2 regions of the Shewanella sp. 10N.261.52.F9 genome follow, and region 1 is predicted to be linked to the other one. Evidence: predicted binding sites of a transcription regulator. Region 1 holds the regulator's gene; the other holds the start of a gene.
What was found. The regulator sigma-54, encoded in region 1, starts transcription at its own class of promoters, with help from an activator protein. The targets are predictions, from matches to a motif close to GTTGGCACGNNNNTNGNNT.

Region 1 (16,200 bases):
TGTGTGCGTTCATTAAGCATGTTAATCACAGACTCAATACCTTGTTGACGCACAAGGTTAGTAATTTCAGACTGCTTGGAAGATAACAAGCTAACGCCTTCTGCAATTAAGTCAAACGCTTTCCAAGTGCCGTCTTTTAGACGACGTGCCTTAAACTGCAATTTAATCGCTGGCCGTCCTTGCTCAACAATCTGCACATTTACGTTGACAAACTTTTCGCCAGCAAAATTTTCAGGTTTGGCATATTCAACAGTTTGATCTGTGTATTCAGTAAAGGCTTGAGCATAGGTAGAGATCAAGTAACCTTTAAATGCTTCAACGAACCGCTTACGCTGATCTTTGGTTGTATCACGTAAGTATTGGCCTAATACTTTATAAGATGCATATTTATAGTCGACATAAGGCATCAGCTCTTCCGTCACAATCACTTTTAAATGATCAGGGTCAGTTGCAATCAACTTTTCATCTTGATGAAAACGAGCAAATGTTTGGTTCGCGACTTGCTCAACAAGTGTAAACGGATTGGTCTGGTCGATTTCCGCACTCGAAGCAGTATCAGCAGCTTGCACACCTATGCTGACAAACGCCATGATTGCCAAAACGGCACTACGATAAAAACCTTTAAACATATCTCTATACTCCAACTACTTGTTCTAAAAGGTTAATCCTTTGAACCCATGCTATACAAGAACTGCCCTATCAACTCCTCTAATACCAAAGCTGAATGAGTATCATGAATACTGTCGCCATCAGCTAAGATTTCGATATCATCGTCCATAAAGCCTGGCGTTAAACCTAAAAACTGCTCCCCTAACAAGCCCGACGTCAAAATAGACAAAGTACTGGTTTCAGGAAAGTAGTGGTAACGCTTATCCATCGCTATGGTGACGACTGGCACTAGTTTTTCAGGGTCTAAATTAATTGCACTAACGCGACCAACAACTACACCGCCCACTTTTACAGGCGAGCGAACTTTAAGGCCACCAATATTACTAAATTTAGCATATAGCGTATAACTGCTATCACCTGACTTGACCTCTACATTGGCAACGTTAAACACTAACACTAAAAAGGCTGCCAATCCGGACAATAAAAATAGACCGACTAGAATCTCAATTTTCCTTGTCAACATAACTCATTTACCACTCTATTCAATAAATCTAAACAATAATTAACCCGCAATTCTTGTTTGCGGCATTATTACAATTACTGACCAAACATCATTGCTGTCAGTAAGAAATCCAGCGCCAAAACAGCTAAGCTCGACTGCACCACAGTCTGCGTTGTTGCTCGGCTAATCCCTTCTGGATTTGGGGTCACATGATAACCACGATAAAGAGCAATCCAAGTTACCACTATGGCGAATAAGAAACTCTTAATCATGCAATTAACGATATCTTGGCGCCACTCAACAGAAGCTTGCAAAATAGACCAAAAACTACCGCTATCAATACCTTTCCATTCAACACCCACGAGGTGTCCGCCGTAAATCCCCACCGCCGTGAACATTAACGCCAATAAGGGCAAACTAATAACGCCAGCCCAAAAACGTGGCGCAATAATTTGTCTCAACGGATCAATAGCCATCATTTCAAGACTAGAAAGCTGCTCGGTACTTTTCATCAATCCAAGCTCTGCCGTCAACGCAGACCCTGCGCGTCCAGCAAATAATAGTGCCGTCACTACTGGGCCCAGTTCGCGCAGTAAGCTAAGTGCAACCATAGGCCCCAAGCTTTCTTCTGTGCCAAAGCCGACTAAAATATTATAGCCTTGGAGGGCCAGTACCATGCCGATAAACAAGCCTGAGACTAAGATAATCACCATCGACTGTACGCCGACGACATAAAGCTGCTTTATTAACAGCGGGGTGCCTTTACGTATGCGTGGACGATGGGCGATAGCGCCCCATAACATTAAACCCGCTTTACCGAGACCCGTGACTAAATCAATAGCCGCGCTGCCAAGTCGAGCAACCTGATCAATCAAGCTCACGAAGTAATTCCTTTTTATAATCGTCTGCAGGGTAATGAAACGGCACGGGGCCGTCAGGCTCTCCGCCGATAAACTGTTTTAACTGCGGGTTATCCGCTAGGCGCAGATCTTTTGGGGTGCCATGAGCAATAATACGTTTATCAGCCAGTACATAAACATAGTCCGCAATTCCAAGCACCTCTGTTACATCATGAGATACTACGACTGATGTGAGGTTTAATGCATCAGAAAGCTCACGAATAAGCTTAACTAGCACCCCCATAGAAATAGGGTCCTGACCAGTAAACGGCTCATCATAAAGAATCATTTCAGGTTCTAATGCAATCGCTCGTGCTAGCGCGGCTCTGCGCTGCATACCGCCAGACAACTCAGTTGGCATCAATTGTGCTGCGCCCCTTAAGCCAACAGCCTCAAGCTTCATCAACACAATTTTACCAATAATTTCTTCGGGCAATCCAGAGTGCTCTCTTAGTGCAAAAGCGACATTATCGAATACGTTCATATCGGTAAAAAGCGCACCACTTTGAAACAACATACTCATACGTTTACGTAAGGCATAAAGCTCACTGCGATTACACTTATGCACATCAACGCCATCAAATAGCACTGAGCCGCTATCGGGCGTCAATTGGCCACCAATTAACTTCAACAGCGTAGTTTTTCCGATACCACTGGGCCCCATAATCGCCGTCACTTTACCCTGAGGTATCGACAGACTGACATCTTCGTAGATGACATGCTTGCCGCGGCTAAAAGCCATGTTATGGATTTCAACCAATGTTTTTTGGTTTTGAGTCATACAAGCACCCTGCTACTAGTAATCGAAACTTCCATTTTCCGTACCGGAAAGGGAGAAATTGTACGTAATTGGCCTAACAGGTACAACCAAATCACGACTATCTCACCGCAATACTTTCATTTTTGTTCAATTCCAGCGAAAATACGCCGTTATACCCACAAATACTAAGAATCGATGTTATTTAATATTTTCATGCTGATCGCAGGCTTAGGCGCCCTAGTCTGGAGTGCTGATAAGTTTGTTTTTGGCGCAGCTGCTTTTGCTCGCAACCTAGGGTTGCCGCCAATGTTAATTGGTTTGACGATTGTCGCTATGGGCAGCTCTGCCCCTGAAATGTTTGTTGCTGCAACCGCATCACTTGAAGGCATGACTGACACTGCGATTGGAAATGTCCTTGGCTCTAACATCGCCAACATTACCTTGATTTTGGGTATTACTGCATTACTTGGTGCTATTTCAGTGAGCTCGCAAACGCTGAAACGTGAAATCCCAATGATGCTAATTGCCACCTTAATTGTAGGTTACTTCCTTTACGATGGTTTCTTAACGCGTATTGAAGGTATTAGCTTATTGGTGCTATTTATTGGCTTAATGGGTTACCTTATTTGGCATGGCCTACACAGTAAAAACCGTGACGCTCTTGCTGAGGAAGCTGAAAGCGAAATACCAGCAGATGTGCCAACGGCAAAAGCAATTTTATGGCTAGTTGTTGGCATGGTATTGTTGCCATTATCGGCAGACTGGATGGTGCAAGGCGCAGTGGGTATCGCTAAAGCTTATCACCTATCAGACTTAGTGATTGGTTTAACCATTATCGCTGTGGGAACCAGTCTCCCCGAACTTGCAGCCTGTGTTGCCGGAGTCTTAAAAAAAGAAGACGACCTTGCTATAGGTAACATAGTTGGTTCAAACTTATTCAATATTTTAGCTGTACTTGCTATACCTGGCATAATCGCCCCTGGGGCAGTAGACGCCGCTGCGAGTACTCGAGATTTTTACATGGTGCTAGCCACAAGTAGTGCGCTGGCAATACTGATCTTATTATCTGGCCGTGCTAGACAATTAAAGCCTTGGCACGGCGTAGTATTACTTATAACGTTTATCGCATACCAAGCATTACTTTTCCTATCTTAGCCATGGGTGCGGTACGTTAAGCTGAAATTTAAAGAGAGACTAAGAAATGGTAGATGAAAATCAACTACGCCAATGGGGTACTAAGGTTATCGATATCGAGAAACAAGCTCTTGATAACCTTTATCAGTACGTAGACTCTTCTGAATTTGCCCAAGCTTGCCAATTAATATTGCAATGCACAGGCAAAGTTATCGTGATGGGCATGGGTAAATCAGGCCATATTGGTAATAAGATTTCAGCCACTCTTGCGAGTACAGGTACGCCTGCATTTTTCGTTCACCCTGGTGAAGCTAGCCACGGTGATTTAGGCGTATTAAGTGAAAACGATATCGTTCTCGCAATATCTAATTCGGGCGAATCGAGTGAAATCCTAACCCTAATGCCTGTTATTAAGCGTATGGGATTACCGATGATTTCGGTAACCGGCAAGCCAGATTCGAATATGGCAAAATTGGCACAATTACACCTTTGTATTGAAGTACCAGAAGAGGCTTGCCCCCTTGGACTTGCGCCAACATCTAGCACAACAGCAACGCTAGTGATGGGTGACGCTCTAGCAGTGGCATTGTTGCAAGCTCGCGGCTTTACCCAAGATGATTTTGCGCTATCTCATCCGGGTGGAAGCTTAGGTCGTAAACTGCTGTTAAAGGTTAGCGACGTAATGCACAAAGGTGACGAGCTACCAAGCGTTAGAGATGATATCTGTATTACAGATGCTCTATACGAAATATCTAAAAAAGGCTTAGGTATGACTGCTGTTGTCGATAACAACAATACCTTAGTGGGTATATTTACCGATGGCGATTTACGCCGTGTTATCGATGCTGATGTCAACTTAAGAACCACGTCCATTGCAGATGTGATGACAAAAGGCTGCGTAACAATTACTGACAATGTATTGGCCGCAGAAGCACTGAAAGTGATGGATACTAAAAGCATCAATGGCCTTGTTGTGATCAACGAAAAACAACAACCTGTCGGCGCATTAAACATGCTAGATATGGTTAAAGCAGGAGTTATCTAAAGATGGCAAAACAAGGTTTTTATGGTCCTGTCAGCGATGATATCTGGCTTGCGGCAAGCAAAATCAAACTACTCATCTGTGATGTTGATGGTGTGTTTTCTGATGGCTTAGTCTATATGAGCAACAGTGGCGAAGAGCTTAAAACCTTTCACACTCGTGACGGCTATGGCGTGCGATCTGTGCTGTCCAGCGGCATTCAAGTTGCCATCATCACTGGCCGTAAATCACAAATTGTTGAAGATAGATTTACCGCTCTTGGCGTAACACACATATATCAAGGCGTGGATGATAAGTTAAGCCCTTATCATGAATTACTATCGCTTTATAACGTAAGCCCTGAAGAAGTGGCTTACATTGGCGACGACATGGTAGATCTTCCTGTAATGCAACAAGTAGGTTTATCTGTATGTGTTGCAGACGGCCATCCGTATGTAAAGCAACATGCCAAAATGACCACTCAAATTAAAGGCGGACATGGCGCATTACGTGAACTCACAGACTTACTACTCTTAAGCCAAGACAAGTTTGAATCGGCCCACGGGATGAGTATATGAACCGCGTTACCCTAGCGATTATCTTGTTTTTTGGCACAGCACTACTGCTTTACTGGCAAGTGCAGTCTAAAAAAAGCGAGCAACAGCTAGATATTGATGTCAGTCAACGTCCTGACTACATTATTGATGATCTTCGTAGTATCGAATACAACGAATTAGGACTGATCAATAGCGAAGTAACCGCCAAGCATATGGAGCATTTCGATAGTGTCAGCATGACTTATTTTACCGAACCTGTTTATCTTATTTATCCTGATGATGGCCAAGCTCAATGGCAGCTCAAAGGTACTCAAGGTAGCCTAAATAAAGTGACTGGTAAGGTAACTTTAGAAAACAATGTTATTATCGACTCTATTAGTCCAGAAGAGCCTATCCAGACGTTAACAACTGATTATCTAGAGCTTGATCTCAATACTATGATCATGACCTCTGACGATATGATCCACGTCACTGGCAACGAATTTGTTATTCAAGGAATGGGGCTATATGCCGACTTGAATGCCCAGAGCGTAAAACTTGTTAGCCAAGTAGAAGGGATCTACGAAGCTAAGTAATACGCCAATATTGAACAACACTTGGGCTGCATCAGCAATACGCTATAGCCGAGTATGAAGGACATTATGAAATACAATCAATCTATCCTTGCAGGCCTATTTTGTCTGTTAAGTTTTAACACTATTGCTAAGGTCGATGATCTGCAGCAAGAAGTAAAAATCGCCGCGGCGAGCCAAGAAGCTGATATAAAAAATAACCAAGTTATTTTCTTCGGCCCAGTAGAAGTTACACAAGGCTCTATTAAGATGAAAGCCGACGAGCTACGTGTATTCTCGAAAGAAGATAAAAGCGGTAAAACATTAGTCGCTACAGGCGCGCCAGCAACTTATACCCAAACTATGGATGATGGCCGTCCTGCAACAGCTAGCGCCAAAGAAATCCGTTATGAATTAGCCACACGCACACTGACTTTAGTGGGTGAGGCAACACTAGAGCAAGACGGCAGCCAAGTTACAGGTAACCGCATCAAGTATAATATCAGTAAGCAGCAACTAATCGCAGAAAGTACTGGCCAAGGAGATGACAGAGTTATCACCATTATTCAGCCTGAAACCTATCAGGAAGAAAAGCCTGAAGCACCAGTACAACAGCAGGAACAATAATGAGCCAAATCACCTTAAAAGCAGCCAATCTAGCTAAAAGCTATAAGAGCCGTGCTGTTGTGCAGGATGTTAGCTTAACCGTAAAAACGGGCCAAATTGTTGGCTTACTTGGACCAAATGGTGCGGGTAAAACAACCACTTTCTATATGGTTGTTGGTCTGGTTCAAAGCGATAAAGGTAAGATTTTTATCGACGATGACGATCTTACTTTAGACCCAATGCACTTACGTGCTCGTAAAGGTATTGGCTACTTACCGCAAGAAGCGAGTATTTTCAGAAAACTGTCTGTACGTGACAACATTATGGCGGTGCTACAAACCCGCAGTGACATCAATAATGAACAACGTGAAGAACAACTCGAACATCTGTTAGAAGAGTTCCATATTACTCACATTCGCGATAGCCAAGGTATGGCACTATCAGGCGGTGAACGACGCCGTGTTGAAATTGCCAGAGCATTAGCAGCCAACCCCAAATTCATCCTATTAGATGAACCTTTTGCCGGTGTTGACCCTATTTCTGTAATTGATATTAAAAAGATTATTGAACAGCTCAAAAACCGCGGTTTAGGCGTACTAATTACCGACCACAATGTGCGTGAAACACTCGATGTTTGTGAGCATGCGTATATCGTGAGTCACGGAAATCTTATTGCCGAAGGTACACCTGCTGAAATCTTAGACAACCAGCAAGTTCGAGCAGTGTACTTAGGTGAACAATTCAGGCTATAGTTAATTCACCATTTGGAAGTTAAAAACTTAATACGGAATACAATTCCAAATAAAATCAATGTATTGAGTTTTTAAGCTTTCTTCGCCAATCAGCGAGCTTTAACGTTTAACTACAGTGTAGGGAATAGCGGTACGATGAAAGCGTCACTCCAGCTCAAAATGGGTCAACAGCTCACCATGACTCCTCAATTGCAACAGGCTATTCGCCTATTGCAACTATCTTCTTTAGAGCTGCAACAAGAGATCCAACAAGCATTAGAATCTAACCCACTACTCGAGTTAGACGAAGAGCAATCAGATGGCGACATGGATAATAGTGACGACCCATCTTCAAACGATTCTAATAGCCTAGAGCGCGACAGCGCTACGGTTGAAACCTCTGATGCATTAACCCAAGATTCCATGCCAGATGACCTGCCAATGGATACAACATGGGACGAAGTCTACACCGTATCGTCTAACTCCAGCTCAGGCGTTAGTCGCGAAGATGATATGCCCTTTCAAGGTGAAACCAGCGAAGGCTTGTACGAACACCTTGAATGGCAAAAAAACCTCACACCGTTTTCTGATAACGATCTTGCAATCGCCACTGCTATTATCGACGCTATTGATGAGCGCGGCTACTTAACCCAAAGCTGTGAAGATATCTTAGAGGCGATGGGCGACCCTGAAACTGAACTAGATGAAGTTGAAGCCGTATTAAAACGAGTACAACACTTTGATCCTATTGGAGTTGCAGCGCGTAATCTGAGTGAGTGTTTGCTGATCCAATTAGCGCAATATGCGGCAGATACCCCGCATATCGACAACGCAAAATTACTTATCAAAGACTATTTAGACTTAATTGCTGGTAGAGATTTCAGGCAATTAATGCGCAAAACAAAGCTTAAAGAAGATGATCTTCGCGAAGCAATTACACTGATCCAAACCCTAAACCCAAGGCCTGGGCTGGCGATTGCGCGCAGTAAAGACGAATATGTTATTCCTGATGTCTCGGTTAGCAAGAAAAAAGGTCGCTGGGTTGTTGAGCTAAACCCTGATTACATGCCTAAAATTAACGTAAACCAACATTATGCCTCGATGGCGCGTAGTACGACTAATCAGGCAGACGGACAGTTTATTCGAGGACATCTGCAAGAAGCAAAGTGGTTTATCAAAAGCCTTGAAAGCCGTAACGACACTTTATTAAAAGTGACTAACTGTATCGTTAAGTTCCAGCAAGGATTTTTCGAATACGGCGAAGAAGCCATGAAACCCATGGTGTTAAATGATATCGCGGAAGCGGTTGAAATGCATGAATCAACCATTTCACGAGTAACCACACAGAAATATATGCATACCCCACGAGGTATCTTTGAACTGAAATATTTCTTCTCTAGCCACGTCGGTACTGACGATGGCGGAGAATGTTCATCGACAGCAATTAGAGCGTTTATTAAGAAGTTAGTCGCAGCTGAAAACCAAAAGAAACCATTAAGCGACAGCAAAATGGCTCAACTTTTGGCAGAACAAGGGATTAAAGTTGCTAGACGTACGATCGCAAAATATCGAGAAGCGATGCTGATCCCCCCCTCAAACCAACGTAAGAGTTTATAACTCAAATTAGGCACTTGGAGGATCGATATATGCAAATCAACCTGACAGGACATCACATCGAAATTACTGAATCTTTGCGCGGCTACGTGCAAGAAAAATTCACAAAGCTTGAACGACATTTCGATCAGATCAATAATGTGCACGTTATTTTGAATGTACAAAAAATGCAGCAGATTGCCGAAGCAAAAATCCACCTGAAAAAAGGGGAAGTATTTGCCACTTCGGAGCATGCAGATATGTATGCTGCAATAGACTCCCTGATAGATAAGCTAGATCGTCAGGTTCTTAAACACAAAGAGAAGCTAACTAAACACTAACGATGGAACTAAGTACCATCCTGCAGCCGGAGTGCACTACCTGCGCCACTCCGGGCAGTAAGAAAAAGGTACTGGAGTTAATCAGTGATATTGCCGCTGTCCAGTACCCTACCCTGTCTTCACAAGAGATCTTTGAAAGTCTATTGGCGAGAGAGAAAATGGGTAGCACGGGTATAGGTAACGGTATAGCGATCCCTCACGGAAGGCTGGCTAATATCGAGCGACCTGTGGCGGTCTTAGTCAAATGCGAAGATCCAATTGCATTTGACTCAATCGATAAAAAGCCCGTTGATATTCTATTTGCCCTATTGGTGCCATCTGAGCAGTGTGAACAGCATTTAGCAACTTTGTCTTCAATGGCAGAAAAGCTTAATGACAAAGCAGTGTTAAAACAGTTGAGAAAAACCAGTAACGAATCAGAACTATATCAAGTCATTACCCAATAATATCTTACTGGGGTCTTTAAATTCGTCGCATAGCGTAAGCTTGCAGCAGTAATTTAAAGGCCTAAGTAATTATTACAGTTATATTATTCTTCTTCATCATCTGCTTAATTTCTTGCTTTAAAGCTTAAAAAAGTTAATCTATATCCATAGATACAAGATTATTACCATATTCAAACATTTAGTTAATTTTCAATCAGGTACCCATACGATGAAGCTTGTTTTAGTCTCTGGTCGTTCAGGTTCAGGCAAATCTGTTTTACTAAGAATGCTCGAAGATCTCGGCTACTACTGTGTCGACAATCTCCCATTGCCTATGATGGGCACACTACTTAACGAACTATCAGGTAATACTAAGTTTGTTGCTATCAGTGTCGACATCCGTAACTTGCCAGAAAGCAAAGACGAACTCGTCAAACATCTTACCTTTTTGCCTAAAGGCATACAGTTACTGAGCTTTTTCTTAAACTCTAGCGATGAAGTACTGCTCAAGCGCTACAATGAAACACGACGCCTTCACCCGCTCTCTCACGACAATGTATCTTTGAAAGAAGCGATTGCATTAGAAGCGCGTTTACTTGAGCCTTTGGCCAATATCGTTGATCACTACATTGATACTTCAAGTCTTAATATTTACGATCTAAACGATCAAGTGCGTGAAATATTAATAGGCAATGTTGATAAACAGTTGATGATCAATTTTGAATCATTTGGTTTCAAGCATGGTATGCCGACCGAAGCAGACTTTATGTTTGATGTACGCTTTTTACCAAACCCTCATTGGGAGCCTGATTTACGTCCAATGACTGGACTCGATAAACCCGTTCAAGACTTCTTGAACGAGCGTCCACGAGTTAATGAGTTTATCAAGCAGATAGAAGATCTACTTGAAAACTGTCTACCTGACCTTGAGCGTAACAACCGTAGCTATTTAACGATTGCTATTGGCTGCACTGGTGGACAACATCGCTCTGTGTATATTACTGAGCGTCTTGCTGCACACTTCAAACATGGCAAACACAAGGTACAAGCCCGTCACCGCGAGTTAAAAAATGCCGACCATTGAGCGTGAAATCACCCTATGTAATAAATTGGGACTTCATGCAAGAGCGGCCACTAAGTTGGTAGTTTTGGCGTCGGAATTCGATGCCAAAATAACTATCATTCAAGGCGAAAAACAAGCTTCTGCTACCAGTGTACTAGGCTTATTGATGTTAGAGACGGGTATGGGGAAAACCGTTCAACTACTGGCAACGGGCCCAGATGCTCAAACAGCACTCGATGCTGTTTGTCAGCTCATCGATGCCAAGTTTGACGAAGATAGTTAACTACCGATATTGGCTCGACCGTCTTAATTATCACCCGTTCCACCAGCACTTAAGTTAACATAAGCGCCTTTTTAAAGACCCTGTGAGGGAATCATGCCGATTGAAGTCTTAGACAATGAAACAACAGATCAACGCCTCAATCAGCTAACAAAAGCCTTGGGCAGCGGTATGTTTGTCCATGTGCGGAATATGTTGCAAGACATGGCAGCATCAGACATCGCTTTTATTCTCGAATCGTCCCCGCCACGAACACGCCAAGTACTGTGGCAATTAATTGATCAAGAGCATACCGGTGAAATCCTCGATGAGCTTGGTGAAGAGCTTAAAGATAGTCTGATCACTCAGATGAGTCCTGAACGCGTTGCTAAAGCGGCCGAGAATATGGACACCGATGACTTGGCTTACATCCTACGTAGCTTGCCAGACAGCGTCTTTAAGCAAGTACTGCAATCGATGAGTAAGCAAGACAGGGTTCGTGTCGAACAAGCGCTATCTTACCCTGATGATACAGCCGGTAGCTTAATGAATACCGACACCGTCACCTTAAGACCCGACGTCAACATTGACGTAATTTTGCGTTACTTAAGAATTCGCGGTGAACTGCCTGATGCCACAGACATGCTTTATGTGGTCGATAAACATGATCGTGTTTTAGGTGGTGTAAGAATTGCCGATCTTCTGACCTGCGACCCGAATGCATCTGTGCGTGAAATCATGATGTCAGATCTCGAAGCGATCCCTGTCGGTATGTCAGACAGCGAAGTCGCACAACTTTTTGAACGACATGACTGGATGTCAGCCCCCGTTATCGATGAGAACGACAAGCTACTGGGTCGTATCACCATTGATGATGTAGTCGATGTTATTCGTGAAGATGCCGAACACTCAATGATGGGTATGGCAGGTATGGATGACGATACAGATACCTTTGGCCCCGTGCTTAAGAGTACTTTCCGTCGCTCACTCTGGCTAACTGTTAATTTGTTTGCCGCGCTGCTGGCAGCGTCAGTCAGCAACATGTTTGAAGGCACGATTGAACAGTTCGCAACGATTGCGATTTTAATGACTATCGTCCCGAGTATGGGCGGTGTTGCTGGTAACCAAACCTTAGCTTTGGTTATTCGTGGTATTGCCTTAGGACAAATTGGTCAAAGTAACTCACGTTGGTTAATTGGTAAAGAGCTTGCCATTGGCTTCCTGAATGGCTTGCTGTGGTCTATTTTGGTTTTTGCGGCTGTGTGGGTCTGGAAAGGTGATATAGCCTTAGGTGGCTTAATAGCGGGCGCTATGCTTATCAATATGACGGTAGCGGGCCTTGCTGGAGCGACTATTCCGTTAATGTTGAAACGAATGAACATTGATCCGGCTCTAGCCGGCGGTATGGTGTTAACCACAGTAACTGACGTTATTGGCCTCTTTGCCTTCCTGGGTTTGGCAACGCTATTCTTGATGAGTTAGAGCCGACTTAACAAAAAGGCCGCAATTGCGGCCTTTTGGGTTTAAGCTTAATGGCTATTACTGCTTTAACGGCGCATCGAAACCGTAGTCAGCAAGAATCGTTTGTCCGGGCTCAGACAGGATAAACATCGCTAATTTCCAAGTATCCTTTTGTGCATCATCAAGCACAATCAAACCATAATTTGCACCAACAGCTAGTGGTGCTGGCATCTGCACGATTTGTAAATCATTCACTTCTTTTTGCGCCAATACTGCATTCGTACAATAAGTTAAAAACACATCCGCGCGCTTATTTTCCATTACCCAACCATAAGTATTACGGCCTTTAGGTGCCTTCGCGCTGTTCTCACCACCGGTAAGCTGCAGTGCTTTTTGTTCAAGCTTGGTCTTTGCCCCTGCTTTTACATCGTCCGCTTTAGCAAAAATTTTCCACGCGTAGTCACCTGATGGATCGGCTTTAGGTGTTGAAGTGCCCACTCGAACTTTCGGATCAAGTATGACAGCTAATAAGCCTTCGCTATTAATGTTAACGTTGGGCTGAGCCAATGCACACATCTGGTTACGGGCAAACATTACCACATTGCCACCTTTACCGGCCGCTTCCAATGTCTGTGGGTGCTTCATATTTGCAGAAGCAAATAGATCCACCTGTTCGCCATTTTCAATGCGCTTTCTCAGCAGCCCTGATGGACCGAAATCAGTAGCAACCTTTTGATCATCTGTTTGCTGGTACGCCATCACAATGTCCTTCATGGCATTTTTTAAACTGCCCGCAGCTCGTAATTCAATAGGATTAGCATTAACAGCAAAAGGTAGGCTTAACAGTGAAACTAAGATCCATTTTCTCATCATTTCTTTCCATTCATTTTGTCTTTTTTAACGGTGATTTATGTGCAAACACATTGCATTAAGCTAATGAGAAAACATCTAATATCAAATCACAATGCCTGAGCCGTTTAGCACAACTTAAGTATGTAACCACGCGAGTATCGTCACAGCCTTTAAGCTAACAGCAGACAAAAAGTCCCAGCAGACTATCAATATTTAAAAGGCTTTGCTATCTGTAGCTATGATCAAAAAAGCCACCTAACGGTGGCTTAGTTCAAATAACTTAATCGACTAAAATTAAGTTTATGCCTTTGGCATTGGGCTTAAGATAATCTCAACTCGACGGTTTTCAGCACGGCCTTGTTTAGTCTTATTGTCTGCAATCGGTTTTGACTCCCCCATACCATGAGACGCAACACGTACTGCTGGCACCTTATGCTGAGTTAAGTAATTTGCCACTTCACTCGCACGCACTTGCGATAATCTTAAGTTATATGATTCCGCACCAGAACTATCTGTATGCCCCATCACATTTAGCTTAGTTTCGTCGTATTCTAGTGCTACAAGCACAACACTATTAAGCACTTGCTGCGCGCGCTGGCTCAAATCTGTTTGGTCAACTCCGAAAGTGACATCATTAGGCATATTAAGAATAATATTATCGCCGCTGCGAGTAACACTCACACCTGATGACTGTAATTGCTTACGTAACTCAGCTTCTTGCACATCCATGTAGTAGCCAATACCACCACCTAACGCTGCACCCGATGCAGCACCAATCAATGCGCCTTTACCGCGATCACTTTTACTGGAAGACGCTACGCCAATTGCAGCCCCCGCAATAGCTCCAATCAATGCGCCATTTGTCGCTTTGCCATTTTGAGATTCATTAGTGTATGGATTAGTTGTTTGGCAACCAGAGACCATCATCGCAGCCACTAAGCCACCCACAATAATTGAACTGCGTTTTATGTTCATTTTTACCACTCCTAACTGCTTTTGCTGTTATGCAAAAACGACCGCTTATAAGATGTATTATTTTTAGCAGTATATAAAACAGAATTGATTAGACAATGGCTAGGCAATTAAGTGGGTTAAAAGTGAACAACTCGGCTTTTTATCCAACCTTCAGGATTGCACCAAAATCATGCAGCAATGCACCAGTAAAGTGCAAAAATAACTAAAACAGATGACCTAGCCTTGTGCATTAAATTTTAACCATATGAATTGTAATGAATTAAAATAAAATTCAGTATTGGCACAGCTTAAGCATACTCATTATTGAGTACTCACTGACAACAAAAATAAATAATAACAATGCTCAGAGAATAACGGCAAAGCCTAGCACAACAGCCTTGCCTAGGGATCTCCGTCACCACGCTCAAAGACGTACAAACCACTGATGTTTAGCCGTATTAATCATTAGAATTTAAAAGAGAATGCCCATGGACGCTATCAACTTAAACCTTAACGTTATCAATGAAGTTAAAAATAAAGGCCGCTTATTGTCAGACGTAGCCAAAGACTACGGACTATCGACAAAAAAGGTTTATCAAATAGTGCATGAAAGTGAGCAAAAATCGACTAGAGGTTCACTGCCAATTATGCAGCAGACTAAGCTGCTAGCAGTACGTATAAAACAGTTATTGCGTCAACGCTAAATAACAGGCTGTACCCTGTTAAGCAGAGGCGAAGAAGCATGACTTTCGCCGCAACGAAATCAAAATTAACGCGCTAACTCAATAAAATAATATAACGCTTAATGTGGTTTTCGCCTCTGCTACCCCAAAATCGTATTTAATTAATAACAGCCGATTTACCGCTCTAAGTCCTCGTTCTGGTGTTAATAGACCAAATAAATCAATAAAAAAATGAAGCCTTAGGCTCCATTTCTATTAGCAATTAATCATCATATTGGCGTCAATCAAGGCTAGTAACTAACTAGCAAGCAATACTCTAAATTGATTTGATAAATCATCATCATCTTGGCGGCCATACTTAATCAGTAAGTCTTCACGTCCATCACCATTGAGATCTTCAGTCTTTAGCATGCCACCTTCAATAGGTAACTGCAGCTCATGCTTTTGTGCATCTCGGCTAAATAGATCGTCACCATCTTGGCCTAAATAAATTTTCAGACTCGACTCATCATCCGACAAAATAAGGTCTTTAAAACCATCGCCATTAAGATCTGCAAGCTTTACCACTGGGCTGCCAGCTTGCCCCGAGCTCAGGCTAAAATTAAGTTCAACTTCTTTACTAACATTCGAGTCTTCACTAAAGCGTCCGTTAGCGTCCATCTTAAATAGATGTACATCTTGATCAATGCTGCCAGATAGCAAAGCACCGATAATTTGCGACACACCAATATCAAAACCTGCGACTAAAACTTCATCTTTATTGTCGTTATCGATATCAACAAACTCTAAACCCGTTAACGTCCCTTCCGCTCTAACCACGCTGCTCGCCTGTTTAGGAAAATGCAATTTGCCTTGTTGATTCTCACCTAAGTAAATTTCGTAATCGTTAACTCTATCGAAAACGCCGGAACTTTTGGTATAACGGATCACCATGTCGGTAATGCCATCATTATTGAGATCTTTAAGCTCCTCAACCTTGCGATACACCAGCTTGCTTTGATCTAATTGCTCACCATAAGCATCACGCTTATTCCACCAATCAATGCCGCTTATAGGCTGGCGCACTGAGATAAACTCGGCGATAGGGTTAAAGGTAAACGTCTCCTTATGACTATCTTTATCAGTATTTGCTTCAGCTTGCTCAATATTAGCTAACGCAAGTTCAGGTTTATTCTGTTTATAAACTTCAAGCTCGCCCT
Region 2 (16,200 bases), on a different contig from region 1:
CTATCAATCACCTTCCAAGTAATACCGCGATATTGCGGCGTGACATCGGTGATCTCATGCCAAATTTGCTTCTCGTTTTGATAGCTCCAATCTTCGCCCATCTGAGTAGCGATAAGCTGGATGATTTGCCAGTCGTTTTTGGCTATCCCTGGCGGCTTAACAGCGGGTAGTAATTGCTGCACACGGCGCTCGGTATTGGTAAAGTGACCGAGTTTTTCTGCAAAGGCTGCTGCAGGTAGCACTACGTCGGCCAGTTCAGCCGTTTCGGTTAAGAAAATATCTTGTACAACAACAAATTCAGCCGCCGCTAATCCTTGTAATACATGCTTTTGATCTGGGTCGCTTAGCACTGGGTTTTCACCCATAACATATAGCGCTTTTAGCTCGCCATGACTCAGAGCGTGCATCATCTCGGTTGCTGAGAAACCAATATCTGAACAAAGATCCTCTTTACCCCAAGCTTCGCGGAAACGCATCTGTACTAGCGGATCATCTAACTTTTGATAACCGCTAAAGTAGTTTGGTAGCGCGCCCATGTCACAAGCACCTTGAACGTTGCTTTGGCCTCGAAGTGGGTTAATACCTGCGCCTTTAACGCCAATGTTGCCACACAATAATTGCAAGTTAGATATCGCGGTAACGTTGTCATGACCTGAAGTATGTTGAGTGACGCCCATAGCGTAGTAAACCGCAGTTTTCTCCGCAGTACCGATTAAGCGCGCCATTTCAATGATGTCGCTGGCACTTACACCTGTAATGATTTCAGCGTTTTTCGGGCTGTAATCAGGGCTCATGACTTCGTCATACAGCTGGCTAAAGCCTTCAACACGCGCCTGAATGTAATCTAAATCGTGCCAGTCATTTTTAATGATTTGCTGCATAATGGCGTTGATTAGCATTACGTCAGAACCCGGGCGCTGCGCGACATAAAGCTGAGCTTTATCGGCAATAGATACCCGCTTAGGATCTGCAACAATTAATCTTGCACCGTGCTCTTTTACGGCTTGCTTGATGCGAGAGGCAATAATAGGGTGTGCGCTTTCGGTATCAGAGCCAAGAATAAAGATAAGGTCGCTATCTTTAATGCTTGGAATATCGTTAGTCATAGCGCCGCTACCTAAGCTTTCTCGCAGTGCGGTAACCGTTGATGCATGGCAAAGGCGCGCACAATGGTCGACGTTATTGTTGCCAAGCACGCTACGGAAAAACTTTTGGAATAGGTAGTTATCTTCGTTAGTGGCTTTAGCGGAAGATAGACCCGCTATAGACTTGTCGCCATAGACTTGTTTGATTTCGCTAAAGCGCTGAGCGACAACCGTAATTGCTTCTTGCCAACTCGCAGGTACTAACTCGCCATTTTTACGGATTAGCGGTGTGGTTAGGCGTTTGTCACTGCCAACAAAGTCAAAACCAAAGCGGCCTTTAACACACAACATGCCTTCGTTTACTGGTGATGATGTATCACCGCTGACATGGCGAATTTGGTTTTTCTGCTCATCGACATGTAGATTGATACGACAACCAATACCGCAATAGGTACAAATGCTGGATACGGTTTTAAGCGGTGCTTTTTGCGCAGCTGTAAGGCCTTGGGTTTTATCGCGGGCATCAACAAGTGCGCCTGTTGGACAAACTTGCACGCAGTTACCACATTGCACGCAGTCACTGTCATTCATGGTTACGCTAAAGCCAACACGCGGTGCTTTGCGTTCATCGGTTGCAGATAAGTTGGCACATGATGTTGGTAGCGCGTGGTAATGGTCTTTGGCGAACGAAATTGCATTATGGCCGCTGGCACCTTTACAGGTTTCAACACAAGCGCCACAGCTAATGCAGCGGTTGGCATCAAAGGTGATAAATGGCGCACTGCTATCAACACTAAAGTGCTGCGCAGCACTGATATCTAGCTCGCTGGCTTTAACTTTATATTCGGTAGCATAATCTCGCAGCTTACAGTCGGTATTGGCTTGGCAAGCGCACTCAAGGCAGCGCGCAGCTTCTTTAATGGCTTCATCAGCTTCAAAACCAAGTTCAACTTCACTGAAGTTTAACGCACGCTGTAGCTTATCAAGCTCTGGCATTAAGCTACGAGCTTGCACTTTTGACTCTGGATATAGCGAGTCAGCTTTAATCGCTTTTAAGCTACTTGTTTTTTTGGCTTTAGTAGAGTTGAAAGGCTGCTTAACTAGCTCACACGTTAGGCCTTGGCTTAGCAGTTTTTCAATCGCATCAGCGGCTTTACGGCCATCGGCAACGGCGGCAACAGCTGTGGCTGGGCCGGTACGTGAGTCACCGATAACAAACAGCTTATCAAGGCCTGCAGATTGACCTGCTGACATCGTATGTTCACAGCCTTCAAAGGTATTCCAGCGTGTAAGCGCAACTTCACCTGTGGCGAGTTGGCTTTGCGGATCTTCAAGAAAGTCCATATCTGGCGTTTGTGATACTGCAGGGATCACTGTATCAAACGCTTCTGTGAAGGTTTCGCCAGTCGGCGTAGGGCTGCGACGACCAGATGCATCCGGTTCACCTAGCGTCATCACCTCAAAAGTCACTTTTGCTACGCGACCATTATCGTCACTATGGTTTTCAATTGGATTAGTTAAGAAGTGGAACTTAACCCCTTCTTGCTCAGCTTCATGGATTTCATAGTCTTCGGCTGGCATTTCATCGCGAGTACGACGGTATACCAATGTTACATCAGCGCCATCGCGCTTGGCGGTGCGGGCACAGTCAATAGCAGTATTACCACCACCAATAACTGCTACCTTTTTGCCTGTGCTGTACTGTTTTTCTGTGCAGTAATCTTTGAGATAATCCACACCTAAGTAGCAGCCATTGAGTTCGATACCCGGGTAGTTCATCGGTACGGCTTTTTGCGCGCCAATGGCTAAACAGACTGCATCAAAGTCAGAGATTAAACCGTTAAGGTGAATATCACGACCAAGGCGGGTATCGGTGGCAATGTTGAGGCCATTTTTACATAGCAGGTCAATCTCTTTATCTAAAATGGCTTTTGGTAAACGATACTCTGGAATACCGTAACGTAACCAGCCGCCAGCTTGGGGCATGGATTCGAAAATCGTCACGTCATGGCCATTATTAGATAGGTAATAACCCGCGGAAATACCCGCAGGGCCACTACCTATGATAGCGACTTTCTTGCCAGTTGCAGGTGCCTTTGGCGGCACGTATGGCTTTTCGCCTTCTAAATCTAAATCGGCGGCGTGACGCTTTAATTGGCGAATAGCGACCGGTTCATCGACTAAGCCGCGGCGACACTCTGTTTCACAAAAAGCGGGGCAGACACGGCCAATAGACAGTGGCAAAGGCAAGGTCTGCTTGATGACTTTTACCGCTTCAGTGTGGTCGCCTTGAGCGATATGGTACAGATAAGACTGTACGTCAACACCCGCAGGACATGCGGTTTGGCAAGGCGCTTCGCAATCGGCAAAGTGATCAGACAAAATGATATGTAAGGCGGCTTTGCGCTGTTTGCTCAGAGCTGCTGATTGGGTAATAACCTCAACATTATGTACTGGAATGTCACCAATGCGTGTTTCACATGCACGTACATTGGTAATGCTGCTGTCGCTCGCAATGAGTTCAACATGGCAAAGATTACAGTGTTGCTTGCTGTCGTGGACTAACGAGCTAGCAGGGCTTTTGCATAGGTTGGGGATGGCGATATCAGCATTCAGAGCCACATCTAACAGCGTATCTTGTTGATTAGCTAAAAGGGTTTTGCCATCAATTATTATTTGTTTCATCGCATGGGCCTTTAATTATAGGGTCGCAGCTTGATTGGTGCTCAATTAACGGCGCGTAGCGCCTTGCATACCATCAGCATTCGCAAAAGTGGACTCGGCGAAATCGTTATTGCTTTGAGTATACCTGCGGCCTTTTTCTTCACTGATAACACGGTTTAAATTTGCACTAAAATTGCAAACTTGCTCACAGGTAAGGAGGGAAGTGTGCGCATGGGTGACTGTATCTGGTCAGATGTGAGATCGGCTTATCAATTTCCACCATTTTAGCCTGTTGGCTAGCTTGTAGAGCGGGATCGCAGCTCCGTGGTTCTAGGATTAAAGCGTGGCAAAGTCCTTTTTTGTGCGGCTTAAATGTTTTCTAAGCCTCAGTTACACTGCGGAAAAGGGGTTGGGTTGGAATGGTGTTAGATTAAGTGTGTTAAAGGTCACAAATAGGCTGATTTAGCAGTTGAACTGTCGCACTAAATTGCTAGATGAGCCTAGCGCGTAGTGGAGTAAGCCAGGGTCACTGGATGATTAACGGGGGTTTTTAGAGGGGAAACTAATATTGTTGAATAAATTTGCTATTTTGTAGCCTTTTGCGGCTAGGCTTCACTCCTCTCATGGGGTAAAATAGCGGGTTTTCTATTTGTCGTTATTTACTCGTTAAGAGTGAAGCAAAAGAAGTTTAGCCACTATCGCTTAGCAATGACCGCTTAGCCATTAAAAAGTTGATTAAATCATGTTTGAAGTAAATCCAGTTAAATTCAAAATCAAGGAGCTCGCTGACCGTACCGACCTTCTTCGGGGGTATCTTTGACTACGATGCTAAAAGTGAGCGTCTAGAAGAAGTTAGCCGAGAGCTTGAAAGCTCAGAAGTGTGGAACGATCCAGAAAACGCCCAAGCCTTAGGCAAAGAGCGTGCAGCACTTGAAGCGGTAGTGAAAACTATCGACGATATGGACAGTGGACTAGAAGATATCGAGGGATTACTCGAGCTTGCCGTTGAAGAAGATGATGAAGAAACCTTCAATGACGCCACTGCTGAATTACAAGGCTTAGAGAAACGCTTAGAGGAACTTGAGTTCCGTCGCATGTTCTCTAAACCGCATGATGCATCAGATTGTTATTTAGATATTCAATCAGGTTCAGGCGGTACTGAAGCTCAAGATTGGGCAAACATGGTACTGCGTATGTTTTTACGTTGGGGCGAAGCCCACGACTATAAACCAGAACTGATTGAAGTGACTGCAGGTGATGTTGCCGGTATTAAAGGCGCCACCATTAAGTTTACTGGTGAATATGCTTTTGGTTCACTGCGTACCGAAACCGGTGTACACCGTTTAGTGCGTAAGTCACCATTTGACTCGTCAGGCAAGCGTCACACCTCTTTCTGTTCGGTATTCGTTTACCCAGAAATTGATGATTCGATTGAGATTGATATCAATCCGTCGGACTTAAGAATTGATACCTACCGCGCATCCGGTGCGGGTGGTCAGCACGTAAACAAAACTGAGTCGGCTATTCGTATTACGCATTTACCGACCAACACTGTGGTGCAATGTCAGAACGACCGTTCGCAGCATAAGAACCGTGATGCTGCGATGAAACAGTTAAAAGCAAAGCTGTATGAGCTAGAAATGCTGAAACAGAATGCTGATAAGCAAGCCGCCGAAGATGCCAAGTCAGATATTGGCTGGGGCAGCCAGATCCGTTCTTACGTGCTTGATGATGCACGTATTAAAGATCTACGCACCGGCGTTGAAAACCGAAATACCCAGAGCGTTTTAGATGGCGATCTGGACAAGTTTATTGAAGCTAGCCTGAAATCTGGCCTTTAACGAGAGAAGAAGATGACTGAACAAACCCAAGACGAGAACAAGTTAATTGCAGAGCGTCGTGCAAAACTAGAGCACATCCGTACGAACTGCCCAGCAAACGGTCACCCGAACAACTTCGATCGAAAACACAAAGCGGCAGACATTCAAGCTGAATTTGGTAACAACACCAAAGAAGAGCTTGAAGGCATGGGCATTGAGCGTTCAATCGCTGGTCGTGTAATGGCTAAGCGTGGTCCATTCTTGGTTATCCAAGATGTGAGCGGTCGTATCCAAGCATACGCTGGAAAAGACGTTCAAAAAGATCTTAAAGAAAAATTCCAAGGCCTAGATATCGGTGACATCATCGGTGTGACTGGTCAGCTACACCTGTCAGGTAAAGGCGACCTTTATGTGAACATGGAGCAGTACCAGTTGCTAACTAAAGCGCTGCGTCCACTACCTGAAAAGTTCCATGGCCTAACTGACCAAGAGACTCGTTACCGTCAGCGTTACGTTGACTTGATCGTTAACGAAGACTCACGTGCAGCATTCGTTATGCGCTCTAAAGTGGTTACCGCGATCCGTAACTTCATGGTTAAGAAAGAGTTCATGGAAGTTGAAACGCCAATGATGCACAGCATCCCTGGTGGTGCTTCAGCACGCCCATTCGTAACTCATCACAATGCACTAGATATCGAAATGTATCTACGTATTGCACCTGAGCTATACCTTAAGCGTCTAGTGGTTGGTGGTTTTGAGCGTGTATTCGAAATCAACCGTAACTTCCGTAACGAAGGTCTGTCTCCACGTCATAACCCTGAATTTACTATGATGGAATTCTATATGGCGTACGCTGACTTCAACGATCTAATGGATCTTACTGAAGAGATGCTAAGCTCTATCGCTACTGAGCTTTGTGGTTCTCCACAGCTTCCATACGGTGAGCACACAGTTGACTTTGGTGGCCCATATGCACGTTTGAGCATGTTGGATGCGATCAAGAAGTACAACCCAGACAACGCTACAATTCAGTCTATGACTTACGAAGAAGTTAAAGACGTTGAATTTATGCGTGACTTGGCTAAGAGCATCGGCATGACTGTTGAGAAGTTCTGGACTTGTGGACAACTACTTGAAGAGATCTTTGGTGAAACAGCTGAGCCACAGTTGATGCAACCAACGTTCATCACGGGTTACCCAGCGGATATCTCTCCACTAGCACGTCGTAACGACGATAACCACTTTATCACTGACCGTTTCGAGTTCTTCATCGGCGGCCGTGAAGTGGCTAACGGTTTCTCTGAGCTTAACGATGCTGAAGATCAAGACAGCCGCTTTAAAGCACAGGTTGATGCTAAAGACGCTGGTGATGACGAAGCAATGTTCTACGATGCAGACTACATCACTGCACTAGAGCACGGTTTACCACCAACTGCGGGTCAAGGTATCGGTATCGACCGTCTAGTGATGCTATTCACTAACACGCATACTATCCGTGACGTGATCCTGTTCCCTGCAATGCGCCCACAAGCGAACTAATTTGTAGGGCTGATACAGCTAAACAGTATCGCCAATAAAATAAAAACCAGCCACTCGGCTGGTTTTTTTGTTTTCAGTTATCAATTCACCATCATGTAAGGTTGCGGGCTATTTCAGGCTGCATATTGTTACCTGTAGCTAATCATGTATTTTCTGAGCTTGTTATATTTTTGGACTCAAGATAGGTAGCGAGTTTTATTTTGCTAAATACACTCTGTAAAGATTGATTATTATCAATTAAAACAGCGTTATAACCTTGTAATATAGGTTTTATGTAAAGATTGAACAATCTTGATAGCTAGGCCTTCTCTAAAGAATAAACATGATTTTCATCGTGACCTTCAAATACAACACTCCATAAGTGGTGAGTCAGCTAAAGCACTGACCTAAAGGCTTTTAGTGTTAAATAAGCCATTTTGAGTTATCTTGCTAGAGTAGTATTTATATTGGCAAATTAGGCTTTATTTTCTTAGCTAAAGATACTAGTGTGTAACAGGTTTTTTATGCGCTTTAAGCGCTATTTTTAAGTGGATTAGAGTTGTATTGATGGCGCAAGCAAAGCGCTTTAGCTAATCCTTGAATGATTAATAGGACATTAAGTTGATTAATATCGAAATAACGCAAGCACAAAAGGGTGAGTGGCAGCTATCTATTGATATGCTGGCACGAATAGCCCAGTGCGGGGCCGCGTTATTTAAAGTTGATCAGACTGAAAAGTTTCAGGCGATGAGTTATGTCGCCGTTAGTCCTGCGCAGTTAGATCAGCTGATGAAAAGCTGTGAGCAAGATACTCCTGTTGATACCTGCATTACTCTACTTGCAATTTATTGGCCTGCAGGTGCACTTTTTGGCTATCTAGGGACGATAGCGACGAGTAATGATAACCAATCTATTCAGAATACTGATGCTGAACAATTATTCAAAGTCTATATCAAGAGTATTGAACAAGATTTAATTGAGATCTATCGCCAATATAAATTGTTGCAGAATCAACAAAGAAGCCTGACAGAGCAAGTTAGCCATTTGAACTTGCAAATGTTTGTTGATTGCATGAAAGAACATGTGTGGGTAAAGAATAGTTACGGGCGTTACATCCTTGTCAATCAAAGTGTTGAGCAAGCATGGCATAGGTCTAGAGATTTGATTTTGGACCGTACCGATCATGAATTATTTGAGCCGCGCCTTGCGGAACACTTTATCGCTAGTGATCAAAAGGCGATTCGTAAAGGTATCGAAGTTTCGGCCGGCCAATGTGAAGGTTTAGATATCGGTAACGTCGATTCTTGGTTAGAAACCACTAAAGTGCCGATTTTTGCAGATAGCGGTGAGTTAGCTGGAGTGATTGGGATCTCACGTAATATATCTTCCCATAAAGCGGCTCAGGATCAGCTAGAGTTGGCTTCGCGGGTATTTGAGAACTCGGTTGAAGGTGTGGTGATCACCGATGTTGATGGCAATATTGTCGATGCACATGGCGCCTTTGAAAGTATCAGCGGTTACAGTAAACAAGAGCTACTTGGTCATAATCCTAGAATATTTAACTCTGGCCGACATGATAAAGCATTTTTCCAAAGTTTATGGGGAGACTTACTAAGCCGAGGTAAGTGGCATGGTGAGATTTGGAATCGGCGTAAAAATGGTGCGATCTTTCCGCTAATGCTCAATATCAGTGCAGTGTATGATGATGAACATCAAATTCGTTTCTTTGTCGCCGTATTTACCGATATCTCAGCGCAAAAGAAGAGTGAAGCAGAATTAGCTGAAGTTGCCTTTTACGATCCCTTGACTAAACTGCCTAACCGAATGGGTTTAACCGCGCGTTTAGAGCAAGGGATAAAGCAAGCGAGCCATAATAAAAGTCGCTTAGGGTTAGTGTATATTGATGTCGATCTGTTTAAGCAAATTAACGAAAGCTACGGCCACCCCGTAGGTGATGAAGTTTTACTGGAACTAAGCCGCCGTTTTAGTTTAGATCTTGATACGTTAGCGACTTCTGCACGCTTAGGCAGTGACGAGTTTGCGGTGATATTGCCTAATATTGATAGCAATGATGCATTACTGCTGAATATCAATAAATTACGTAAGGTGTTTGATCAGCCGTTTTTGCTTGGCGAATATGGTCAAGCCCGATTGACCGCGAGTATGGGGGTCGCCATCTATCCAGATGATGGCCAAGATTCAAGTGATCTTATGGTTAACGCTGAGGTTGCTATGCATAGGGCTAAGTATGACGGTCGTAATAATTACGCCTTTTATACTGAGTCACTGACACAAGAATCAGTTGCCAAATTAAAGCTGCAAAGTGCATTGCACGATGCTTTATCCATTGGTGCATTTCATCTTGTTTACCAACCGAAGATCAGCTTTAAAACAGGAAAAGCTGTGGCGTTTGAAGCACTCCTGCGTTGGGATGATCCGGTGTTAGGTAGTATTTCTCCTGCAGTGTTTATCCCATTAGCTGAGAAAATTGGCCTGATTCAAGATATTGGTCGTTGGGTACTGAAAACAGCATGTGAGCAGGGACAGCGTTGGCATCAACAAGGTATTAATTTTGGCCGCGTGGCAGTCAACGTTGCTAGTCAGCAATTACAGCGAAGTAGCTTTGTTTGCGAAGTGGCAGAAATCCTTGAGCAAACGGGTTTACCAGCAACTAGCTTAGAGCTGGAAGTTACTGAGAGCGGTATGATGTCAGATCAACTGCTTGTGAGCCAATATTTAGCAAAGCTAGGCCAAATGGGAGTTGAATTGTCTATTGATGACTTTGGTACTGGCTATTCTTCGTTAAGTTATCTTAAAAAGTTACCTATCCATAAACTGAAAATCGACCAATCATTTGTTGCCGGTTTACCGTTAGATACACATAACACCGCCATTGCCAAAGCGATTATTGCCATGGGGCATGCGCTTAATTTACAGGTGGTAGCGGAAGGTGTAGAAACCCAGGAGCAGGTTAATTTCTTAAAAGAAAATGGTTGTGACCAGGTGCAGGGCTATTTTTATAGCCGACCACAACGGGTAGAAAATTTAACTGAATTTTTAAACAATTAGCAGCGCGTAAAGCGCTGGCTTTAGTCAGCGCTTATATCAAACTGATTAATCGTAACCACATCACCAGGTTGCATTGATCCAAGCTCAATATGAGCGATCCTGACCCTAACCAGTCTTAATGTCGGTAAACCAACCGCTGCTGTCATCTTTCTTATTTGACGGTTTTTTCCTTCACAAATCGTTATTGATAACCAACTTGTAGGCCCATGGCGAGGATCGCGTATTTTTTTGCCCCTTGATGGAAGGTTAGGCTCAGCAACTAATAGCTCTACCTTGCAAGGTAAGGTCTGATATTTCTCACCATTTACGCCTATTTCAACACTCTGCTGTAACTGAGTAAGTTGCTCAGAGGTAACCTCACCATCAACTTGTACGTAGTACTCTTTCTCAATGTTTTTACTACGAATAACAAAGCTCTGCATACCGTCGGTAGTTAACAGCAGGAGTCCTTCGGAGTCATGGTCAAGCCTGCCAATAGCCATGGTCTTTTCTGGAAAATGAGCAAGTTGACCAAGCACTGGCTTGCTTTTACGAGTTTCAGGTACAAATTGACTCAAATATCCATAGGGTTTATAGATGAGAAAGTGACTATGTCGTTTCTCTGTAAGATCTGATTCTGACATGGCAGCGGCTCTAAAATAATGGAGGCGCATTATAACCTTAATATCTAATTTTTAAGTGCATACATAGCCAATAAGCATAGATTGGTACGATTAATAGCTAATGACAGCGTTGTCATTTGAGGTTATAGTTATGTTAACTAATTCATGGTGTCGGTCGACTTAACGAAAAATAGGTTAACTTGGTCGCACAGTACAAATGGTGAAAAGAGCATTACAGTGCTTTTAGAACGTGTTTGTAATCTAGCTGATGACTAACTGATATTGGATCAAATCTATGCAAATCGTAATATTAAAAGACAGTGCCTCGGTTGCTGAATATGGCGCCAACATTTTTATTAAGCAGCTGCAAAAAAAGGCTGATTCAGTACTGGGTTTAGCGACAGGTTCAACACCTGTTTCACTTTATCAAGGACTTATAGCGGCAAACAAGGCTAAACAAATCTCTTTCTCAGGTGTTAAGACTTTTAACTTAGACGAATATCTAGGGCTAGAAGGCACACATCCGCAAAGCTACCGCTACTTTATGAACGAGCAGCTGTTTGATCATATTAATATTGATAAGTCACAAACATTTGTGCCACCAGGCGATGCGGCAAACCCAATTGAAGCATGCCAAGGTTACGAAGAGCAAATTAAGGCTGCAGGTGGGATCGATATTCAATTATTAGGTATTGGTCGTAACGGTCACATTGGTTTTAACGAGCCATCATCAGGCTTGATGTCACGCACAAGAGTTAAAACACTGACTAAAGCCACCATTGATGACAATGCACGCTTCTTTGAAGCTGGTGAATATCAACCACACCTTTCAATCACTATGGGCATTGGTACGATTTTAGATGCTAAGAAAGTGGTATTACTAGCAACAGGTGAAAACAAAGCGGATGCGATTAAAGCAACGGTTGAAGGAGCATTAACTGCCGCATGTCCTGCATCTGCACTGCAACTCCACCAAGATGCGGTATTAGTAATTGATGAAGCCGCAGCATCAAAACTCACTGACTGTGATTTTTATAAGCACATCGAAGCAGAGAATCAAAAGCTGATGGCAAGGCTTGGGCTGTAAAGATATAGTTTTCTTCTATAAGATTAAAAGACAAGCAATGCTTGTCTTTTTGCTTTCTACTGACTTCCACTATTCTAAAATGTTCAAGTTGACTCAAACGCTCCCCTTCTTAAGTTATGCTGACATTGTATCCTTACTTAATTTGTCATTTTGTTAATAATATGTTTATTCTTAAGTCACCTTTTAGCTAGGTTTGATTGAGGCCAGCTGAGCTGCAAATTAAGAGTAATCATCATGCTAAAGAAATTTCTATTACTAATCTTAGTGATTATCGCCTTACCATTTATTGTTGCGCTATTTGTCGATAAAACCTATTCGGTTACTACGCAAGTCACTATAAATAAACCCGTTACAAAGGTATTCGATTACGTCAAATACCTCAAGAATCAAGATAACTATAGCGTGTGGGCACAGATGGATCCTGATATGCAAAAGAGCTATCGAGGTACTGATGGCATGGTCGGGTTTGTTGCTGGCTGGGTTAGCGACAAAGAAGATGTGGGTGAAGGTGAGCAAGAAATTATGCGTATCGATGAGGGGAAACGTATCGATTACGCATTAAGGTTTTTTAAACCTTTCGAGTCAAATGATATGGCTTATATGCAAACTACCGCATTATCGTCTGATCAAACTCAAGTGACCTGGGGTTTTGATGGGCACTTAGATTATCCGATGAATTTGATGTTTTTGTTTATGGATTTTGAAGGCATGATAGGTAATGATTTAACCCAAGGTTTGGCGCAGCTAAAGACAGTAGTAGAAGCTCAATAGCACAAGTTGAAGATAATGGGCTTTGTCGCTCAGTGTTATTACAAGGCTAACTTAACGATTGATAAAAATAATTAAAATAAGTTGAAGGTAAAACATGACTGATACGCATCATCCTCTTAATGACTTTATTGAATACCCGCAAGCAGAGATGCTTGAGCGCGCTGAGCAAAACTATCAACAGGTGCAGCGTCGTCATTCAATCCGTAAATTTTCAGATCGAGCCGTACCCAAAGAAATTATCGAAAAGTGTATTCTCGCCGCTGGTACAGCGCCCAATGGGGCTAATCATCAGCCTTGGCATTTTGTTGCCATTAATAGCCCTGAAATCAAAGCGCAAATTCGCCATGAGGCTGAAGCGCTAGAGCAAGCTTTTTATGCTGGCCGAGCAGGGGAAGAGTGGCTTGATGCGCTTAAACCATTAGGCACCAATGCCGATAAACCTTATCTTGAACATGCGCCTTGGTTGATTGCCATTTTTAGTAAGAAACGCTCTGAAGAAGAGGGTGAACAAAAGACTAATTATTATGTGCATGAGTCGGTAGGGATAGCCACAGGCTTCTTAATTCAGGCACTGCATAATGCAGGACTAGGCACCTTAACCCACACGCCAAAACCTATGTCTTTTTTAAGTAAGGTTTGCGGTCGCGATAATGCTAATGAGCGCCCCTATATGTTGATTATTGCAGGTTACCCAGGTGACGATGCCACCGTGCCAGAACATGCACTGCAGAAAAAGTCGCTTGCTGAGATCTGTGACTTTATCTAAATACACTTTAGAGAAAATGCGATAGTTGATAGTTGATAGTTGATAGATGATAAAACGGACGCCAATTGGCGTCCGTTTTTCTAAGCTTTGTTTATATGGCTTGTTTAAACGCCCTTAGCGGTTTTAGAGATCAGAATGAGGGCCAAACACTTCGTAGTGAATACGGTCATCGCTAACACCTAATTCGAGTAGTTGTTGCTTGGCAAACTGCATAAAGGCAACCGGTCCACATAGGTAATAGTCACCATCCGTTAGCGGAAGTGAGTCTTTAAGCGCAGCAAGATTCATAAAGCCTTGATGGATGTTGGTAGTATTAACCACGTCATTGGCGTTACCGATATCACGATACCAAGTATGATGTTCAAGCTTAAGCTGTAGCCCCAGTGACTCGACTCTTTGATTAAATGAATGTTGCTCGACACCTTCACAGGCGTGCAGATAGAACACAGGTTTTGCAAACGACTTAGACGCCAGCATTTCTAACATCGATTGCATGGGAGTGACACCAACGCCAGCCGAGATAAGTACCACTGGCGCTTCGCGCTCTTCGTAATGAAAATCGCCCGCTGGCGGATAAACGTCAATCGTGTCGCCAACATTAACGTGATCATGCAAATAGTTAGATACCACCCCAGGCACGCCAACGGCTTCTTTTTTCACTGAAATACGATATTGCTTACCGTTAGGTTTGTCAGATAATGAATACTGACGAATTTCTTGGTAGTCATGGTTAATTGGTGCAACGCTAACACCTAAATACTGTCCTGACTCAAAATGCATTACTGCTTTATCGTCCACGGGGGCAAGGACAAAGCTAGTCACTAGCTCAGACTCTTTGGTTTTAGTGATAATTTTAAACTCACGTGCGCCTTTCCAGCCGCCAACTTCATTTTCATTTTTGTGGTATAGCGTAGCTTCTCTATCGATAAAAATGCCCGCTAACACGCCATAAGCAGCAGCCCATGCTTCTTCGACTTCTGGCGTAAATGCATCAGGGGCCAATTCACGTAATGTTTCTAATAAGTGATGTCCAACAATGGGGTAGTGTTCTGGTTGAATATTAAAGCTGGTGTGCTTGTGGGCAATGCGCTCTACTGCGCCGCTTAATGCACCTAGGTTATCGATGTTTTTAGCATAGGCCGCGACAGCATTGAAAAGCGCCGCGGGTTGGCCTCCAGAATGCTGATGGCTCAAGTTAAAGATATGCTTTAATTCTGGGTTATGGGCAAACATGCGCTGGTAAAAGTGCTCAGTAATGGCAGTGCCAGCAGATTCAAGTAATGGGATAGTGCTTTTTACTGTGCTGATATGTTTTGCAGATAACATCTAAATATCCTTTATTGATTATTTATCGTCGCAAGTGCGAACTCGTAGGTCTTAAGCCTTGTATAGCGAGAACTATGCCAACTGTGTAAATACGACTTATTCCCGCTTTTTAAGCGATTTACAGTCGATATGTAGTCAAAAAGACCTCTTTAATTTGTAGTCTTTATGACTCTTATGGTTGTTTTTGTGGCTAAAGACTTATCATGTTATGGTTTGATTAAGACCGATGAATAACAGATTAAATAGGGTTTACGATTCAGTGAGTGAGATCTCTTCTACAGCCTTGATTGAGCTGGCATTAAACCTAACTAATAGCCTAACCGATACTGATAGATTTGAGCGCCTGCTCAGCACGGTGCGGCAGGCTGTAGCATGTGACGCGGTGGTATTGCTGCATGTACAGGGGGATTATTTACGACCACTTGCTTTGCAAGGGCTGACGAAAGAAACACTTGGGCGGCGTTTTGAAATCGCTGCTCATGAACGCTTTGCCGAGATTTGTAATTCGAGCATGCCTGTTCGTTTTGCCGCAGACTGCACACTTGCTGATCCCTATGACGGTTTGCTATTAGCCCACGAAGGTGATTTGCCGGTACACGCGTGTATGGGGTTACCCTTGTTATCCGATAATAAACTTATTGGGGTGCTAACACTCGATAGCATGGTGCCTAACGTCTTTGATGATATTCCCAACCGCACTCTAGATATGATTGCCGCTATGTCAGCTGCCACGTTAAAAACGGCCATGATGTTGCAGCAATTAGAGCAGCACTCAAAGCATAATCAGCAAGTGGTGGCCGAGCTAACCCACGAAGCGTTAATTAAAGATGGTGGTGAGCTGATTGGCGATAGCGCTAGTATGCGCAAACTTAAGCAAGAGATTGAAATGGTCGCCGCTTCTAATTTCTCAATCTTGATTGAAGGTGAGACTGGCGTAGGTAAAGAGTTAGTCGCCCGTACACTGCACCGACAATCAAGCCGACGTGATGGGCCACTGGTTTATGTTAACTGCGCAGCATTGCCAGAAAATCTAATAGAAAGCGAGCTGTTTGGTCATGTGAAAGGGGCGTTTACTGGCGCTGAACGTACCCGTACCGGTAAGTTTAATCTTGCCAGTGGTGGCACAATCTTCTTAGATGAAATTGGCGAATTGCCATTAGCGGCGCAAAGTAAGTTGCTGAGAGTGTTGCAAAACCAAGAGATCCAAGTGGTTGGTAAAGATGATGTGGAGTATGTGGATGTGCGTATTGTGGCGGCGACCAATAGGCAATTACGGGATGAAGTAGAACAAGGGCGTTTTCGCGCTGATCTATATCATAGATTAAGCGTTTACCCAGTTGCCGTTCCGCCGCTTAGGCAGCGAGAAGGTGATATTAGCCTGTTATGTGGCTACTTTATTGAATCGACCCGTCGAAAGCTGGGCATGACGCAACTGACTCTGGCCAAAAATGCCATCAAGGTGCTGAATGATTATGATTGGCCCGGCAATGTA

Region 2: hmpA (NO-inducible flavohemoprotein) is a predicted target of sigma-54. The motif match lies at 14,772-14,790, and genes of this name have one in related genera.

What each region holds. Positions count from the first base shown of each region.
Region 1 covers NZ_JBFRNX010000021.1:60,029-76,228, forward strand. The annotation lists gene AB4298_RS13505 (MlaC/ttg2D family ABC transporter substrate-binding protein) at 1-629, opposite strand, end outside; gene mlaD (outer membrane lipid asymmetry maintenance protein MlaD) at 662-1,132, opposite strand; gene mlaE (lipid asymmetry maintenance ABC transporter permease subunit MlaE) at 1,207-1,992, opposite strand; gene mlaF (phospholipid ABC transporter ATP-binding protein MlaF) at 1,979-2,791, opposite strand; gene AB4298_RS13525 (calcium/sodium antiporter) at 2,966-3,925, shown strand; gene AB4298_RS13530 (KpsF/GutQ family sugar-phosphate isomerase) at 3,972-4,949, shown strand; gene kdsC (3-deoxy-manno-octulosonate-8-phosphatase KdsC) at 4,952-5,503, shown strand; gene lptC (LPS export ABC transporter periplasmic protein LptC) at 5,500-6,057, shown strand; gene lptA (lipopolysaccharide transport periplasmic protein LptA) at 6,124-6,660, shown strand; gene lptB (LPS export ABC transporter ATP-binding protein) at 6,660-7,391, shown strand; gene AB4298_RS13555 (RNA polymerase factor sigma-54) at 7,527-8,987, shown strand; gene hpf (ribosome hibernation promoting factor) at 9,017-9,304, shown strand; gene ptsN (PTS IIA-like nitrogen regulatory protein PtsN) at 9,307-9,750, shown strand; gene rapZ (RNase adapter RapZ) at 9,959-10,813, shown strand; gene AB4298_RS13575 (HPr family phosphocarrier protein) at 10,800-11,075, shown strand; gene mgtE (magnesium transporter) at 11,169-12,533, shown strand; gene AB4298_RS13585 (molybdate ABC transporter substrate-binding protein) at 12,591-13,385, opposite strand; gene AB4298_RS13590 (YiaD family glycine zipper/OmpA-like lipoprotein) at 13,665-14,339, opposite strand; gene AB4298_RS13595 (transposase) at 14,807-15,022, shown strand; gene AB4298_RS13600 (FG-GAP repeat domain-containing protein) at 15,299-16,200, opposite strand, start outside.
Region 2 covers NZ_JBFRNX010000013.1:173,193-189,392, reverse strand. The annotation lists gene fdhF (formate dehydrogenase subunit alpha) at 1-3,770, opposite strand, end outside; one part of gene prfB (peptide chain release factor 2) at 4,492-4,566, shown strand; one part of gene prfB (peptide chain release factor 2) at 4,568-5,590, shown strand; gene lysS (lysine--tRNA ligase) at 5,603-7,108, shown strand; gene AB4298_RS09875 (putative bifunctional diguanylate cyclase/phosphodiesterase) at 7,709-10,156, shown strand; gene AB4298_RS09870 (pseudouridine synthase) at 10,177-10,779, opposite strand; gene nagB (glucosamine-6-phosphate deaminase) at 11,054-11,845, shown strand; gene AB4298_RS09860 (SRPBCC family protein) at 12,080-12,616, shown strand; gene AB4298_RS09855 (nitroreductase family protein) at 12,711-13,382, shown strand; gene hmpA (NO-inducible flavohemoprotein) at 13,506-14,708, opposite strand; gene norR (nitric oxide reductase transcriptional regulator NorR) at 14,935-16,200, shown strand, end outside.